DNA from 3 places in the Rhodococcus sp. NPDC056743 genome. Region 2 is predicted to be linked to each of the others. Evidence: riboswitches for the same ligand, from Rfam matches in the RefSeq annotation. Region 2 holds a riboswitch; each other region holds the start of a gene.
What was found. A riboswitch is a leader RNA that binds a small molecule or an ion and turns the genes downstream of it on or off. The one in region 2 is predicted to bind S-adenosylmethionine.
Positions count from the first base shown of each region.

Region 1: it holds a riboswitch for S-adenosylmethionine, as region 2 does, so the genes downstream of both, ACFRFQ_RS10070 (aminotransferase class V-fold PLP-dependent enzyme) here and ACFRFQ_RS21835 (LLM class flavin-dependent oxidoreductase) in region 2, are expected to answer to the same signal.
Region 3: it holds a riboswitch for S-adenosylmethionine, as region 2 does, so the genes downstream of both, ACFRFQ_RS02515 (putative leader peptide) here and ACFRFQ_RS21835 (LLM class flavin-dependent oxidoreductase) in region 2, are expected to answer to the same signal.

Region 1 is NZ_JBHTZI010000004.1:12,077-16,350, reverse strand. It holds gene ACFRFQ_RS10085 (hypothetical protein) at 1-52, shown strand, start outside; gene ACFRFQ_RS10080 (hypothetical protein) at 145-489, shown strand; gene ACFRFQ_RS10075 (hypothetical protein) at 534-1,148, opposite strand; gene ACFRFQ_RS10070 (aminotransferase class V-fold PLP-dependent enzyme) at 1,279-2,601, opposite strand; SAM riboswitch class IV at 2,656-2,770, opposite strand; gene ACFRFQ_RS10065 (hypothetical protein) at 2,981-3,307, opposite strand; gene ACFRFQ_RS10060 (BCCT family transporter) at 3,804-4,274, shown strand, end outside.
Region 2 is NZ_JBHTZI010000009.1:222,812-227,085, forward strand. It holds gene ACFRFQ_RS21815 (histidinol-phosphate transaminase) at 1-364, shown strand, start outside; gene hisB (imidazoleglycerol-phosphate dehydratase HisB) at 361-975, shown strand; gene ACFRFQ_RS21825 (hypothetical protein) at 972-1,121, shown strand; gene ACFRFQ_RS21830 (MFS transporter) at 1,121-2,293, shown strand; SAM riboswitch class IV at 2,458-2,571, shown strand; gene ACFRFQ_RS21835 (LLM class flavin-dependent oxidoreductase) at 2,659-3,888, shown strand; gene ACFRFQ_RS21840 (NtaA/DmoA family FMN-dependent monooxygenase) at 3,906-4,274, shown strand, end outside.
Region 3 is NZ_JBHTZI010000001.1:580,835-585,108, reverse strand. It holds gene ACFRFQ_RS02525 (ABC transporter permease) at 1-720, opposite strand, end outside; gene ACFRFQ_RS02520 (ABC transporter substrate-binding protein) at 723-2,363, opposite strand; gene ACFRFQ_RS02515 (putative leader peptide) at 2,531-2,620, opposite strand; SAM riboswitch class I at 2,630-2,724, opposite strand; gene ACFRFQ_RS02510 (GNAT family N-acetyltransferase) at 2,812-3,345, opposite strand; gene ACFRFQ_RS02505 (FAD-dependent oxidoreductase) at 3,342-4,274, opposite strand, start outside.

The DNA of each region.
Region 1 (4,274 bases), on a different contig from region 2:
CGCCCAGATCGCGGTGAGTGATCTCGTAGTGTCAAGGCCCACCAGCGCCTAACGCCCGAGCTTGCGGCCCGCTCCAATAGAGACTGTATGGTTGGTTTCTGGGTAACCAACAGAGCATCGACCAGCAGGAGCCGGGTTATCACTGTGAGTGCAGGAGCATCGACAATCTACGAGGACCGAACGGTCCGGCTCGACGATCAGGGCGTCACGATCCGCCACTACTATTTCCCGTTTGTCAGTAAGTACGTTCCGTACTCGCAGATCCAATCCGTCGACCTCGGAGTCATGTCATGGCTGAGCGGACGCCTACGAATCTGGGGAACAACAGATTTCAGCTCGTGGTACAGCCTGGACCTGCTCCGGCCGTGGAAAGACACAGCCGTCGTTCTCACACTCACCAGCCGCGGCGCGGTGTCGTTCACTCCGCGCGATCCCGGACACGTCGAGAATCTGATCGCAGAGCACCTCGAAGGGCGCACCGGCGCATGATGATCAGCGCCTATCCAGCGTAGGCGTGGCGCACGCAATAACCTTCAGGACGCGAGAGTGCGCTGACGCTGCGGCAACCCGAAGCGACCGAGAACCTCGTCGACTGCGGTGGCCGGAGTCACCAGACCCCGCGACTGTAGCCACGGAATGGTCTCGCCGACAAGATGTTCGAGAGTGCGAGGCAGCGACAACGGGAGCAAGGTCACACCATCTGCGACGTCGGCAGCCCGAATATCGGCGATCAAACTGCCGAGCCCGGACGGCGTACCGACGTAGTGCAGCGAAGCCGGGACTCGCGGGACGCTCAGCGCACTGTCCAACTGCGCCAACTCTTTACGCGCAGCGCGCGCTTCCGGGGCAATCAGGATTTCGAGATCGACCAATACTGCAACGGAGTCGGGATCGCGGCCGTCCTCGGCAATCGCTGCACGGATCTGGGCTCGCTGAGCCTGCGCGTCACGCAGGTCGGCGGCGCGGATTCGAATGACATTGACAGGGAAGGCCGTCAGATCGAGAAGGGTGTCACCTTCGGTGAGATCTACCCAGTAGTCTGCGCCGATGAGTGGCAGGTTTCCGGGAGCCCCTTCGGCGGCGGGATGGTGGCCGAATCCGGTCAGCTCAACAGCTACGTGCAGGGAGTGTGATGCGATAGAAGACATGTGTATCTCCGAAAGTATGGAGGGAGGGGTGAGCGCGAGACGATCGTCAGCTCGTACACATTCCAAACGTCGCAGTTGCCATGCCTGCCATGTTAGTTGCCTATTTCAGTCAGTGCATCCGGATGTGAGCTCAGACGCATTCGGCTGCGCCGGCGTCGCCGGCGGTGCCACCAAGGAAAGTGCGGGTCTCGGGCACGGGATTCCATGCACCGGAGGTCTTCTCGTAGTTCCAATCACGCTGATTGGAAACCAGGATGCTCACGGCGTTGATCAGGCGATCCACGTCGTCAGAACTGCTGCCCAATCCGAGGCTGGCGCGGACGGCACCGCCGGACAGGCCGAGACGAGAGAGCAGCGGGTGCGCGCAGAAGCGTCCGTCGCGGACGCCGATACCGTGTTCTGCGGAGAGGAAGGCGGCAACCTCGCCGGCTTCGTATCCGTCGACGGTGAAGGTGACAATTCCGACGGCGTCAGGAGCATCGGCCCACAAGCGGAGCAGGTTGACGCCCGCGATGGCATCCAGTCCGTCGGTCAGCTGAGCGGTAAGCGCCTTCTCGTGCTCCGCGATCACATCGAAGTCGAGCGCGGTCAGCGCGTCGCAGGCTGCGGCGATTGCAGCAGCACCGAGAACGTTGGGCGAACCGGCCTCGTGACGGGCGGGAGCGCAGGCCCACTCGGTGGACTCGATGGTCACCTCACGGACAGCGCCGCCACCGGCGAGGTACGGCTTGGCCTCGTCGAGCCAGTCACGGCGACCGACGAGGACGCCGGCACCGAAGGGCGCGTACAGCTTGTGACCGGAGAACGCGAGGTAGTCGACTCCACATTCCTGCAGGTCGATACGACGGTGGGGAGCCAACTGAGCAGCGTCGACGAGGATACGTGCACCACAACGGTGCGCAATGTCCGCAAGGCGTGCGATCGGCAGGATCTCGCCGGTCACGTTGGACGCTCCCGTAATGGCGAGGAGCGCGGCGGGCTTGGTGCACAGCTCCGCGATCAGTCGCTCGATGGTTTCTTCGACGGTATCGGCGGCCGTGACGATACGAGCGTCGTTCCAGGGCAACAGGTTTGCGTGGTGCTCGATGTCGAGAACGACGGTGCTACCGGGCACGGACTGAGCGAGGAGGTTGAGCGAGTCAGTGGTGTTGCGGGTGAAGACGACAACCTGATCGTCGGCGCAGTTCACAAAGCGTGCAACCGATTCGCGAGCGTTCTCGTAGGTCAGCGTGGAGATCCGGGAGGCGTATCCGGCACCACGGTGGACGCTGGCGTAGGTGGGAAGAAGTTCCGCAATACGGTCGGTGACCTGGGCCAATGCCGGCGCGCTCGCTGCGTAGTCGAAGTTCGCATAGGAACACTCGCCACCTTGGACGAGGGGAACCTGCAGGTCGGCGCCGGAAACGTTGGCGATGGGAGCGGTGCAGGTATCGGCACTCAGAACAGCAGTCATCGAAGACAATCCTCACGTTCAAGGACTCATTCGTTCGGGTGATGTTCCCGGAAGAGTCCGCGCTTGCCGAATCCGTTTTCGGATACAGCCGGGTCGTCACCCGGAGCACCCCACCGCGGAGGAGGGTTGCCGACCAGCAAGCCGGGGCTGAACACTGGTACTCGTGACCTGCAAACGAGAATGGCAGGACTCCGGCGGCTTGTCAACTCGGAGGGATGAAGAATTTTTCCTGGCCGGCCGACCGTTCGGCACACGAGGTGAAGGGCACGTCTCCTGGTCGAGCTACGCCGACAGTTCTTCGACAATGAACCGAGTGAATTTCGCGTCGAATGTCCCTATGTTGCAACATGACCCGGCTGTCGGCCTGCACGCTGCCGCGTCACTCGCCCTGAATCGACAAGTCCGGCCACGGCGGTCGACGAAGAACCGCCAGTGTTGCGATCACGGCGGCCGCCAATCCGATAACCTCCCCCAACAACGCAATTCTCGACTGATCCGTTGCCGGCACCCATAGCGCCTTGCCGTCCCGAATGGAGAACACTCCAACGGGCACCGCAATCGGGTCGCCGCGCCATCGCCGATGCAGGCGTGAAACCGCGATGATCGTCGTTCCATCGCTGGTCTCGTAGGGTTCGGAGAAGATCTTCGCAACACCGGACTCTGCGCGAAGTTGCTCCACTGCATCCTGAATCTCCATAGTCACCATGGTCGCACCGATACAGCGGAACTGTGCGAATATCGACCCGTTGGCCGAGCCGGAAAAGGGGCGGCGGCGTACATAGTTGCGACCGTCACAGTCACGTTTCGGTATCGACCCCGCCCATCATTGATATTGCGGGAAATTGCGAGTTAAGCATCTGACCGACAAAGAGTTTCGCCGAACTTGACAATCGCTTGACAGTGCTGAATCACATGAGATCGACATCCCCTCTCAGCCCCAAGAGAATTCGTCGTTCCATCTCTGAAATGCAGACCAATGTTGCTACTGTGCAACATTTTACAGCGAAATTCCGGCGACGAGGAAGCAAATGTCATGACAATGCACCATCTTTCGTTGAGTTGAGTTGCCGGAAGCCTGCCGTTAGTTTGGAATGCAAAGCAATAGCCCGGTCTTTACTGCGATGGTGCGAGCGTTTGCCCACCTACGCGACCTGTGGCCGCCGAAGTGGCGATAAGCACGCTGAACTGTGTGAAGGAGCGAGATGACTGCGGTCAAAAGCGCGTGGAGGGGATTGCGGAAACCCGTATTCGTCCCGGCATCGATAGCGATCTTCGGGCTGATCGCCTTTGCCGTGATCTATTCCGGAACTGCGGCCGACGCGTTCCAAAGCCTGAACAACGCCATCACTGATGGCGTCGGCTGGTGGTACATCCTGTCCGCCACCGGATTTGTGGTCTTTGCCCTCTACTGCGCGATCAGCCGGATCGGCAATATCAGACTCGGCCGCGACGACGAACAACCCGAATTCGGCATGATGTCGTGGTTTGCCATGCTTTTCAGTGCCGGCATGGGCATCGGATTGGTGTTTTACGGAGTGGCCGAACCACTTTCACACTACGTGGACCCGCCAGTCGCGGGCCGGGTAGCAGGATCCACCGACGCGGCCGCAAATCAAGCCATGGAACTGACAATGTTCCACTGGGGCCTGCACGCGTGGGCGATCTACGTTGTC
Region 2 (4,274 bases):
GCGCTTGCCGTATCACCTCTCGGTGGTCACCCAGGCTGCCGCGCGGGCAGCGCTGCGTCACGCCGACGAGACCCTCGCCAGCGTGCACGCACTGTCGGCTGAGCGTGATCGAGTGTCGAAGGCGCTGGCGGACTCCGGGTTCCGGGTGATTCCCAGTGACGCGAACTTCATCTTGTTCGGCCAGTTCGCCGACAGCGCCGCTGCTTGGCAGGCCTACCTCGATCGCGGCGTCCTCATCCGCGACATCGGAATCCCCGGATATCTGCGGGCCACTGTCGGACTCGAAGCCGAGAACGACGCGTTCATCAAAGCCAGTGACGAGATCGCCGGTACAGAACTCACCAACGCAGGAGAAACGGTATGAGCGATCGCATTGCGCGGATCGAACGAACGACGCGGGAATCCAGCATCGTCGTCGAATTGAACCTCGACGGGACCGGCATCGTGGACGTCTCCACCGGCGTCCCGTTCTTCGACCACATGCTCACGGCTCTGGGAACTCACGCCAGCTTCGACTTGAATGTTCAGGCCAAGGGTGACGTCGAGATCGACGCTCACCACACCGTCGAGGACACCGCCATCGTTCTCGGTCAAGCGTTGGGTCAGGCTTTGGGAGACAAGAAGGGCATTCGCCGTTTCGGCGATTCCTTCATCCCGATGGACGAAACCCTCGCGCACGCATCCGTCGACGTGTCCGGCCGGCCGTACTGCGTGCACACCGGGGAACCGGATTACATGGTGCATTCCGTCATCGGCGGGTACCCCGGAGTTCCGTACCACGCTGTGATCAATCGCCACGTCTTCGAGTCGATCGCGCTCAATGCGCGTATCGCGCTGCATGTTCGGGTTCTGTACGGACGCGATCAGCACCACATCACGGAGGCCGAGTACAAGGCTGTTGCTCGCGCTCTGCGTGAGGCAGTCGAGCCGGATCCGCGCGTGAGTGGCGTGCCGTCGACGAAGGGCACCCTGTGAGCGTCCTCTTTACCTATCTGCTGTTCATCGGTGCGGGAATCGCTGTGGGCGGAGCGTATTCGATGTTCAAGGTGAACAAATTGGCGTCGGGAATTCTTCTGGCACTGGCAATTCTGGCGGCGGTTGCGGGCGCGCTGCGCATCTGATGGTCGAACGCACATCATCCCCGGGGTTGCTCCGAACCCCGGGCATGATCAGTGTCCTGGTCATGGCGGCTGCCGCTTTTGGTGGCTGGTCCCTACTGCTTCCGGTTGTTCCGCTGGTGGTGGCCCAGTCCGGTGGTTCCGACGCGTTGGCCGGGGCCGTGACGGGCGTCTTCATGGCGACCACTGTGCTGACGCAGCTGCTGGTGCCGCGGTTATTGCGGACCCGTGGCTATCGCCCCGTGCTCGCTGCGGGGTGCGTGTTGCTCGGGCCGCCGTCGCTGGTGCTGCTGATTTCTTCCGATTCGATTGCGGCGTTGTCCGTGTCGGCGGTGCGCGGCATCGGATTCGGATTGCTCACGGTGGCAGGCGGCGCGCTGGTTGCGGAATTGGCGCCCCGGCGGATCCTGGGCCGAGCTACCGGCGCGCAGGGCATTGCGATTGCGGCCTCTCAAATGGCGGGTTTGCCACTGGGTTTGGCGATAGCGGCACGATGGTCGGCGACGCCGGTCTTCATCCTGGGTGCTGTGGTCCCGGCGCTCGCGGTGATTGCCGTAAGCCGGTTGCCGAAACTTCATGCTCAACCCACGGGCACGTCCGCGCGAGTGAGTGTGTTCACGGTTCTTGTTCCCGTGGTCGCGCTCGCGTGCGTGTCAGCGTCGTTCGGCGGCCTGTCCTCACTGTTGCCCATCGCAATCTCGGATCGCGCCGCGATTGCCGGCGTGGTGCTGGCGACGGCCAGTGCGTCCATGTTGGTGGGTCGATACTCGGCGGGATTGATCTCCGATCGGTTCGGTAGCGGCAAGATGCTCGCGCCGGCATTGGTGTCGGCAGCAGTCGGTCTCCTCCTGTTCGCCCAGAGTGTCGACAACGGAGCGACAGTGGTCTTGATCGGTGCTGCAGTGCTTTTCGGGTTCGGATTCGGTGCGGTACAGAATGAATCCCTGGTCATGGCTTTCTCGGCGGCAGGGCCGAAACGAATCGGATCGGCCAGCGCGATCTGGAACATTGCCTACGATGCCGGCACTGGAATAGGCGCGATTGCACTGGGATTTGTGGCCTCGGCAGCGGGATACACGTGGGTGTTTGTCGTCTCGGCAACTGCCGTCGCGTTGATCCCAGCCCTTGCTGCGGGCGGCAGAGTCATCGGGGCGCGGGTTTCCGGACGGGCGTAGCGTTACCGGCGACTCGTGTCGATCAGGGCGCGGGCGATTGTTTTCGAATCGTCGAGAATGAAACTGTTTTTCCTGTGATCGTCTGAGGTAGGGCGGCTTTCCGGAAGTACGTGGCGATCCGGTTGGATTGCCGGCCTGTCCGGACATTCGTAACCTCGACGACAGGTGCAGAGCTCCAGCAACAAGGACCGGCTAGCTGGACGGCAACCCTTCATGCCGATGGGGTGCCCCGGAATCACACCTGGCGGCACACGCGGTGTGTGTCGCAAGCGGCAGTCGTGGCACGAACCAGCAGCGAAGGTGCTGGTGATTTCGCGGCCGATACTGCGCGCTCCCGAGTAGTCCTCGAACAGGAGTTTCGCCTGATGACGTCAACCTCCCCTCTCCACCTAGCCGTCGCGCTGGACGGCGCCGGATGGCATCCCGCTGCGTGGCGAGAACCCCACTCGCGTCCGAGCGAGTTGTTCAGCGCGTCGTATTGGACATCCCTGGTGACCACCGCCGAGCGTGGGCTGCTCGATTTCGTGACCATCGAAGACAGCCTCTCCGTGCCGACTGCGCATCCCTTCGGGCCGGTTGACAACGCCGTCGACAAGGTTCGAGCCCGATTGGACGCGCACCTTGTGGCCGCGAGGCTGGCGCCGGTCACTCGCAACATCGGTTTGGTTCCGACCGTCACGACGACGCATACCGAACCGTTCCACGTCTCCAAAGCTGTTGCAACACTGGACTACACCTCACGTGGTCGAGCGGGATGGCAGGTGAAGGTCTCGGCGTCGGCACTCGAGTCCGGACAGTTCGGACGACGATCGATTCCGGAGCTCAGCGAGCAGGACCGGGAGTCGATCGTCGCGGGTGTGCTTCCGGATTTCGTGCGGGATCTGTTCGACGAATCGGCGGAGGCCGCTGATATCGTGCGGCGCCTCTGGGACAGCTGGGAGGACGGCGCCGAGATCCGTGACGTGGCGCAGCGGCGCTTCATCGATCGAGACAAGGTGCACACCATCGATTTCGAAGGTAAGTATCTGTCCGTTCGGGGACCGTCGATCACGCCGCGACCTCCGCAGGGGCAGCCTGTCGTCACCGCGTTGGCGCACCAGAGCGTTGCCTACGAATTGGCCGCTCGGGCAGCTGATCTGGTTTTCGTGACGCCAACAGGCACCGAGCAGGTCGCATTGATCATCGGTGAAGTGAACGCGGCGCAGGAACGTGTTGGGCGTCGGGGCGAGACGCTGCGTGTGTACGCAGACATCGTCGTCTTCCTCGACGCGGACGGCGAATCGGGGCAGGATCGCCTTGATCGTCTGGATGCATTGTCCGGCGACGAATACCGTTCCGATGCCTACATTTTTGCCGGATCGGTGTCGGCCTTGGCAGATCTCCTGATCGCGTGGCAGGAGAAGGGAATCGACGGGTTCCGTTTGCGTCCCGGGGTCGCGGTGGACGATCTCGACGAAATCTCGGGCCGGCTGGTCCCGGAGTTGCAGAACCGCGGCGTGTTCCGCACCGAGTATCCGCAGGAAAATCTTCGCGGCGTGCTCGGACTGCCCACTAATGTCCCCAACCGCTACGCCGCCGGTACTCCGGCTGCCTGAACCAGAGGAAACCGATCATGAGTTCTCAGCAGCGTAAGCAGGTCATTCTGGGTGCCTACCTGGGCGGAGTGAACCACCACACGGTGTGGTGGGATCCGCAGGCGGGCAGCCAGATCGAATTCGATTCGTTCGAACACACAGCACGGACGGCGGAGCGGGGCAAGTTCGACTTCTTCTTTCTCGCAGAAGGCCTCGCACTGCGCGAACGCGCCGGGCAGGTGTTCGATCAGGACATCATCGGTAGGCCCGATACGTTCACAGTGCTAGCGTCGTTGGCTGCGGTCACGGAGCATCTGGGCCTGGCGGGCACCATCAACGCCACGTTCAACGAACCGTACGAATTGGCTCGTCAATTCGCGACACTCGATCAGCTGTCCGGTGGCCGC
Region 3 (4,274 bases), on a different contig from region 2:
GGCGATGGTGAATGCCGGGATGCTCGCGAGTCGCAACGCGTGACGGGTGTGAACCCGCCAACGGCTTGCCCCTTTTGCGTACGCAGTCTCAGCATGCGGTGAACGCAGCGTCGACTGCAGGCTGGTCGTGAGCACCTGAGCGATCACGGCACCCGTCGGGATGGCCAAGGTGATTGCCGGGAGAATCACTGTCGCGAAGCCCTTGTCACCGAACGCCGGGAAGATGTGCAACCGGAACGAGAAGAGCTGCAGGAGAATCAGTCCCACCCAGAAGGTAGGCACAGCCACTCCGAGTGGCGGCAGCGAGAACAACAGATTCGCGAGCCATCGCTTGCGGGTGTACGTCGCGAAGAAGGCAATCGTCACTCCGAACACCACGGAGAGAACCAGCCCGGTGACGGCCAGTACCAGCGTGCTCGGCAAGGCCGAGAAGATCGCATCGGTGACCGATTGGCCGGTCGCGATCGACGTACCGAAATCGCCGCGAAGTGCATTTGTCAGCGACGTCCAGTACTGCACCCACACCGACTGGTCCAAGCCGTATCGTGCCCGAAGCTGATCGAGCGCAGCTTGATCCACGGCAACACCCTGCCCCGACGATTCTGCCGCCATGCTGACCGGGTCACTGGGCAACAGAAAGAGAATCACGAACGAGATGGTGAAGGCCGCCCAGAGGACCAGTGCGGCTTGGCCCAGTCGGGTGAGTACGTATCGAGTCATGATTACTTACCCGACAACCATGCGTCGTAGAACTGCAGACGTGAGGACGCCTCGAAGTTCAGGTCCTGCACCGACGCTCCGGCTCCCACTGCCTGCGAGAGTTCGATGGTCGGAATCGACAGTCCACGGTCGATGATCAGTTCCTGCGCTTCACTGACCAATTCACCACGCGCAGCGGAGTCGGTTGTTGCCAACTGCTCCGTCAGGACCTTGTCGAGCTCCGGATCTGCGGCACGCTTGTTGAGATTTCGGCCCTCGACACCGAAGGTGGTCCGGAGGATATCCGCATCCGCGCGGGTGGCGTTGTAGTAGACGGCGTCGTAGTCACCCGAGTTCTGCTTCTCGGTCAGTTCCCCGTTGGACAGGAGGTTGAGTTTCAGGTCGACACCCACCTTCTTGAGCTGCTGCTGAACCAGCTCGAGGATTGCCTGGTTGCCGGCGAACACCGGACTGAAGGAAATCGCGAAAGTCAGCTTCTGGCCGTCCTTCTCACGTATTCCGTCGGAGCCGGTCTTCCACCCCGCTGCGTCGAGCAGCTTTCCGGCTTTGTCCGCGTCGTAGGTCACGACTCCGGACTGATCTGCGTAGAGCGGCGTGGTGTGCGCCAGCGGGCTCGTCGCGGGGAAGAAACTCGGATCCAGCACCGTGTCGACGAGTTCCTGCCGGTTGATGGCGGGGATGATCGCTTGTCGGACAGCCTGATCTGCGAGAACTCCGCGACTGACGTTGGGCTGGAAGAAGAACACGATTCCGGGATTCGGACGAGTCAGGACCCGCCCGCCTGCGGCTTCGATCTGGGGAGCGTCCTGCGTCAACGCGTCGCTGACCGCGTCGAGCTGGCCGGAAGCAACGCTGCCGGCCCGAACTCCGGACTCCGGAACGACGGTGAAGTCGACGCCGTCGAGGTATGCCTCACCCTGGTGCGCGGTTGCGTCCGACGCCCAGTTGTACCCGGTTCGCTTCTTGATCGAGACCGAGCGATCCTGCTGCCAATCGGAGTAGACAAACGGACCGGAACCGATCACGGCATTACCGGCGCAACGTTGCTCCGACGGCAGTGCCGTGGTGGAATCCGCCAGTATTCCGAGCTGCGGCGTCGAAGTTGCTTGCAGGAACTGCACATTGGGTCCCGAGAAGTTCACCTTTGCGGTGTGCTCGTCGATGACGTCGGTGCCGGTGTAGGTGGACAGATAACTCTTCGCCAGTGCGGCGTTGGGGCCCAGATCCTTGACGACATCGAAGTTCTTCTTGACCGAAGCCGCGGTGACCGGAGTGCCGTCGCTGAAGGTGACGTCGTCGCGCAGCTTGAATGTGAAGCTTGCGGCGTCGGGGCTGATGTCCCAGCTCTTGGCAAGCCACGGCGTGATCTCGCCGGACTCCACGTTCTGATCCGTCAGCGAATCCACCACGCTGCGAGTGACATACACGGTCTGATTCGTGCCCGCCTGAGCCGGGTCTGCGCAGGTAGGCGCCGTGGAGAGTCCGTAGCGGAGGGTTCCGCCCGACTGGGCGGGACCGGCGTCTGCACTGGTGTCACCGCTACTGGTGCTGCAACCGGCAAGTACGGTGCCGAGGACCGAAATAGCGCCGATACCGGCGACGACGGTGACACGTGAGCGTGCACCGATTGAGCGTGAAGACACCGAGAACTCCTAATGAGGCATGCGGAAAAGCGCGCCTGTCACCACCGGACAACGGGGTAACCAAGCACGAATCAGCTACGAAGAGAATAGAAAACAGGCTTACCCAACTGCGGGGGCCTCGAGATACTGACCAGGGTCACACTACGATGCGAACATCGCTGCCATGGTCAGTGAGTACAGAACGATCCTGCTGTGCGGCACAGGTCTACGTGACGGCGCGACCACGCGGTATCGAAACCGCCTTCAACTGCCTTCATTGCTGCATTCCTCCATCGATCCTGGCGGTAGCACCCTCACGCGATGACGCGAAGGGTTGCTGCGACTTCATTGAGCCAGGTCTCTCTGTCGCTCGAGATGGTCGTTCGCAAGTCTACGAGATGATCGCGAATTGTCAACTTGCTCACTAGGAATTGCAGCGTACGCCACATTTTCGGGAACTCCTCCGCGCTCATGCCGGCACTCTCCGGTCGTAGTCATGCCGAACGTGCAGCTTCTTGTCGAATGGGTGAATTCCCACCTCGAGAGGCGCAAGCGCGGTGTCGTACAGCGGCGTGTATCCACACGAGAGGTACAGGGCAACCGCTTCGGGTTGACGGGGACCGGTCGTGAGAAACACCCGCCGATAACCCCGAGCGGCGATCTCGGCCTCCAGTTCCCTGACGACAACCTTTCCGAGACCACGCTGACGGAAGGAGGCCGACGTCCAGATCCGCTTGAGTTCGGCAGTATCGGAATCGAATTGGCGGAACGCACCACCCGCGATCGGTTGATCCCCGAGAGTCAGAACCAGCAATGCACCTTGTGGCGGCGCAAACTCCTCGGCCGGATACGTTGTCAGGTCTTCGAACACCTCGTCACGAGTGCCGCCGTACCGTGAGCTGTACTCCACTGCCAATTCCTCGATGAGCGGAGCGGCCAGCGGATCGTCCTGCAAGACCGGCCGCACCTCTACGCCGCCGATTCCCGCAATCTCGATTGTCATGAGAGACGCACCCCCAACCGGAATTCCTGCGGTGACAAAGCCTTTCCTTCCACCAGATCGGCCACCAGCTCGCCGAGCGCCGGCCCGAATTTGAATCCGTGCCCGGAAAATCCCGCGGCGACAGTTACGGCGCCAACCCGGTCGATCACGAAATTACTGTCAGGGGTACTGGTGTACAGGCAGGTCAAGGACTCGACCTGCGCCGAATCGACACCGGGCAACCAGGCCTCGGCGTACTCGACCAGACGCTGCTCGCCGTCGGCATCAGGGATGTAGCTACGAGTCTGCGGAGTCACTTCCGGCCCCGTCGCATGCTCGCCGATCTTGATTCCGTCCTCTGATCCGAGTCCGTAGATTCCGGCGGTGCTCAGCTCCGCGCCGGGATGATGCACAAAGCTCGGCCACGCCGTTCCCGGATCGAGTGGCGCAAAGTGCGCCGGTTGTTCCTGCGTCGTACGCAGGGTCGGCAACACGACCTGGCCGCCGAGTTGGCTTCGGTCGATCAATTCCGCAGTCCAGGCGCCGGCTGCAACAACGACGTGCTGAGCTCTCAAAGTCCCGCTGTCCGTGATCACGTCGACGCCGTACGACGCCTCCGCGATTGTCAGCACGCGCGTGCCGTGGCGTACGTCGGCTCCCGCGAATCGTGAACCCGCTTCGAGCGCTACGACGGCACGATCCGCATGCAGCCTGCCCGCATCGGGGTGATGCAGAACTGTCGTGTCGAATCGCAAGCCCGGCCAGCGATCGGATGCCTCGGCGGGAGTGAGGATCTCACCCTTGATGCCCGCTTCGGCGAGCACCCGCGCCTTGGTGACCACAGCCTGCGGCAGGCCGTGATCGATGGCACCCGTCAACTCCAGGAAGCCGATGTCCGTCGTGGTTTCAAGCTCCCGCCACAGCGGGAGAGCCGATGCCGCCAACCCCGT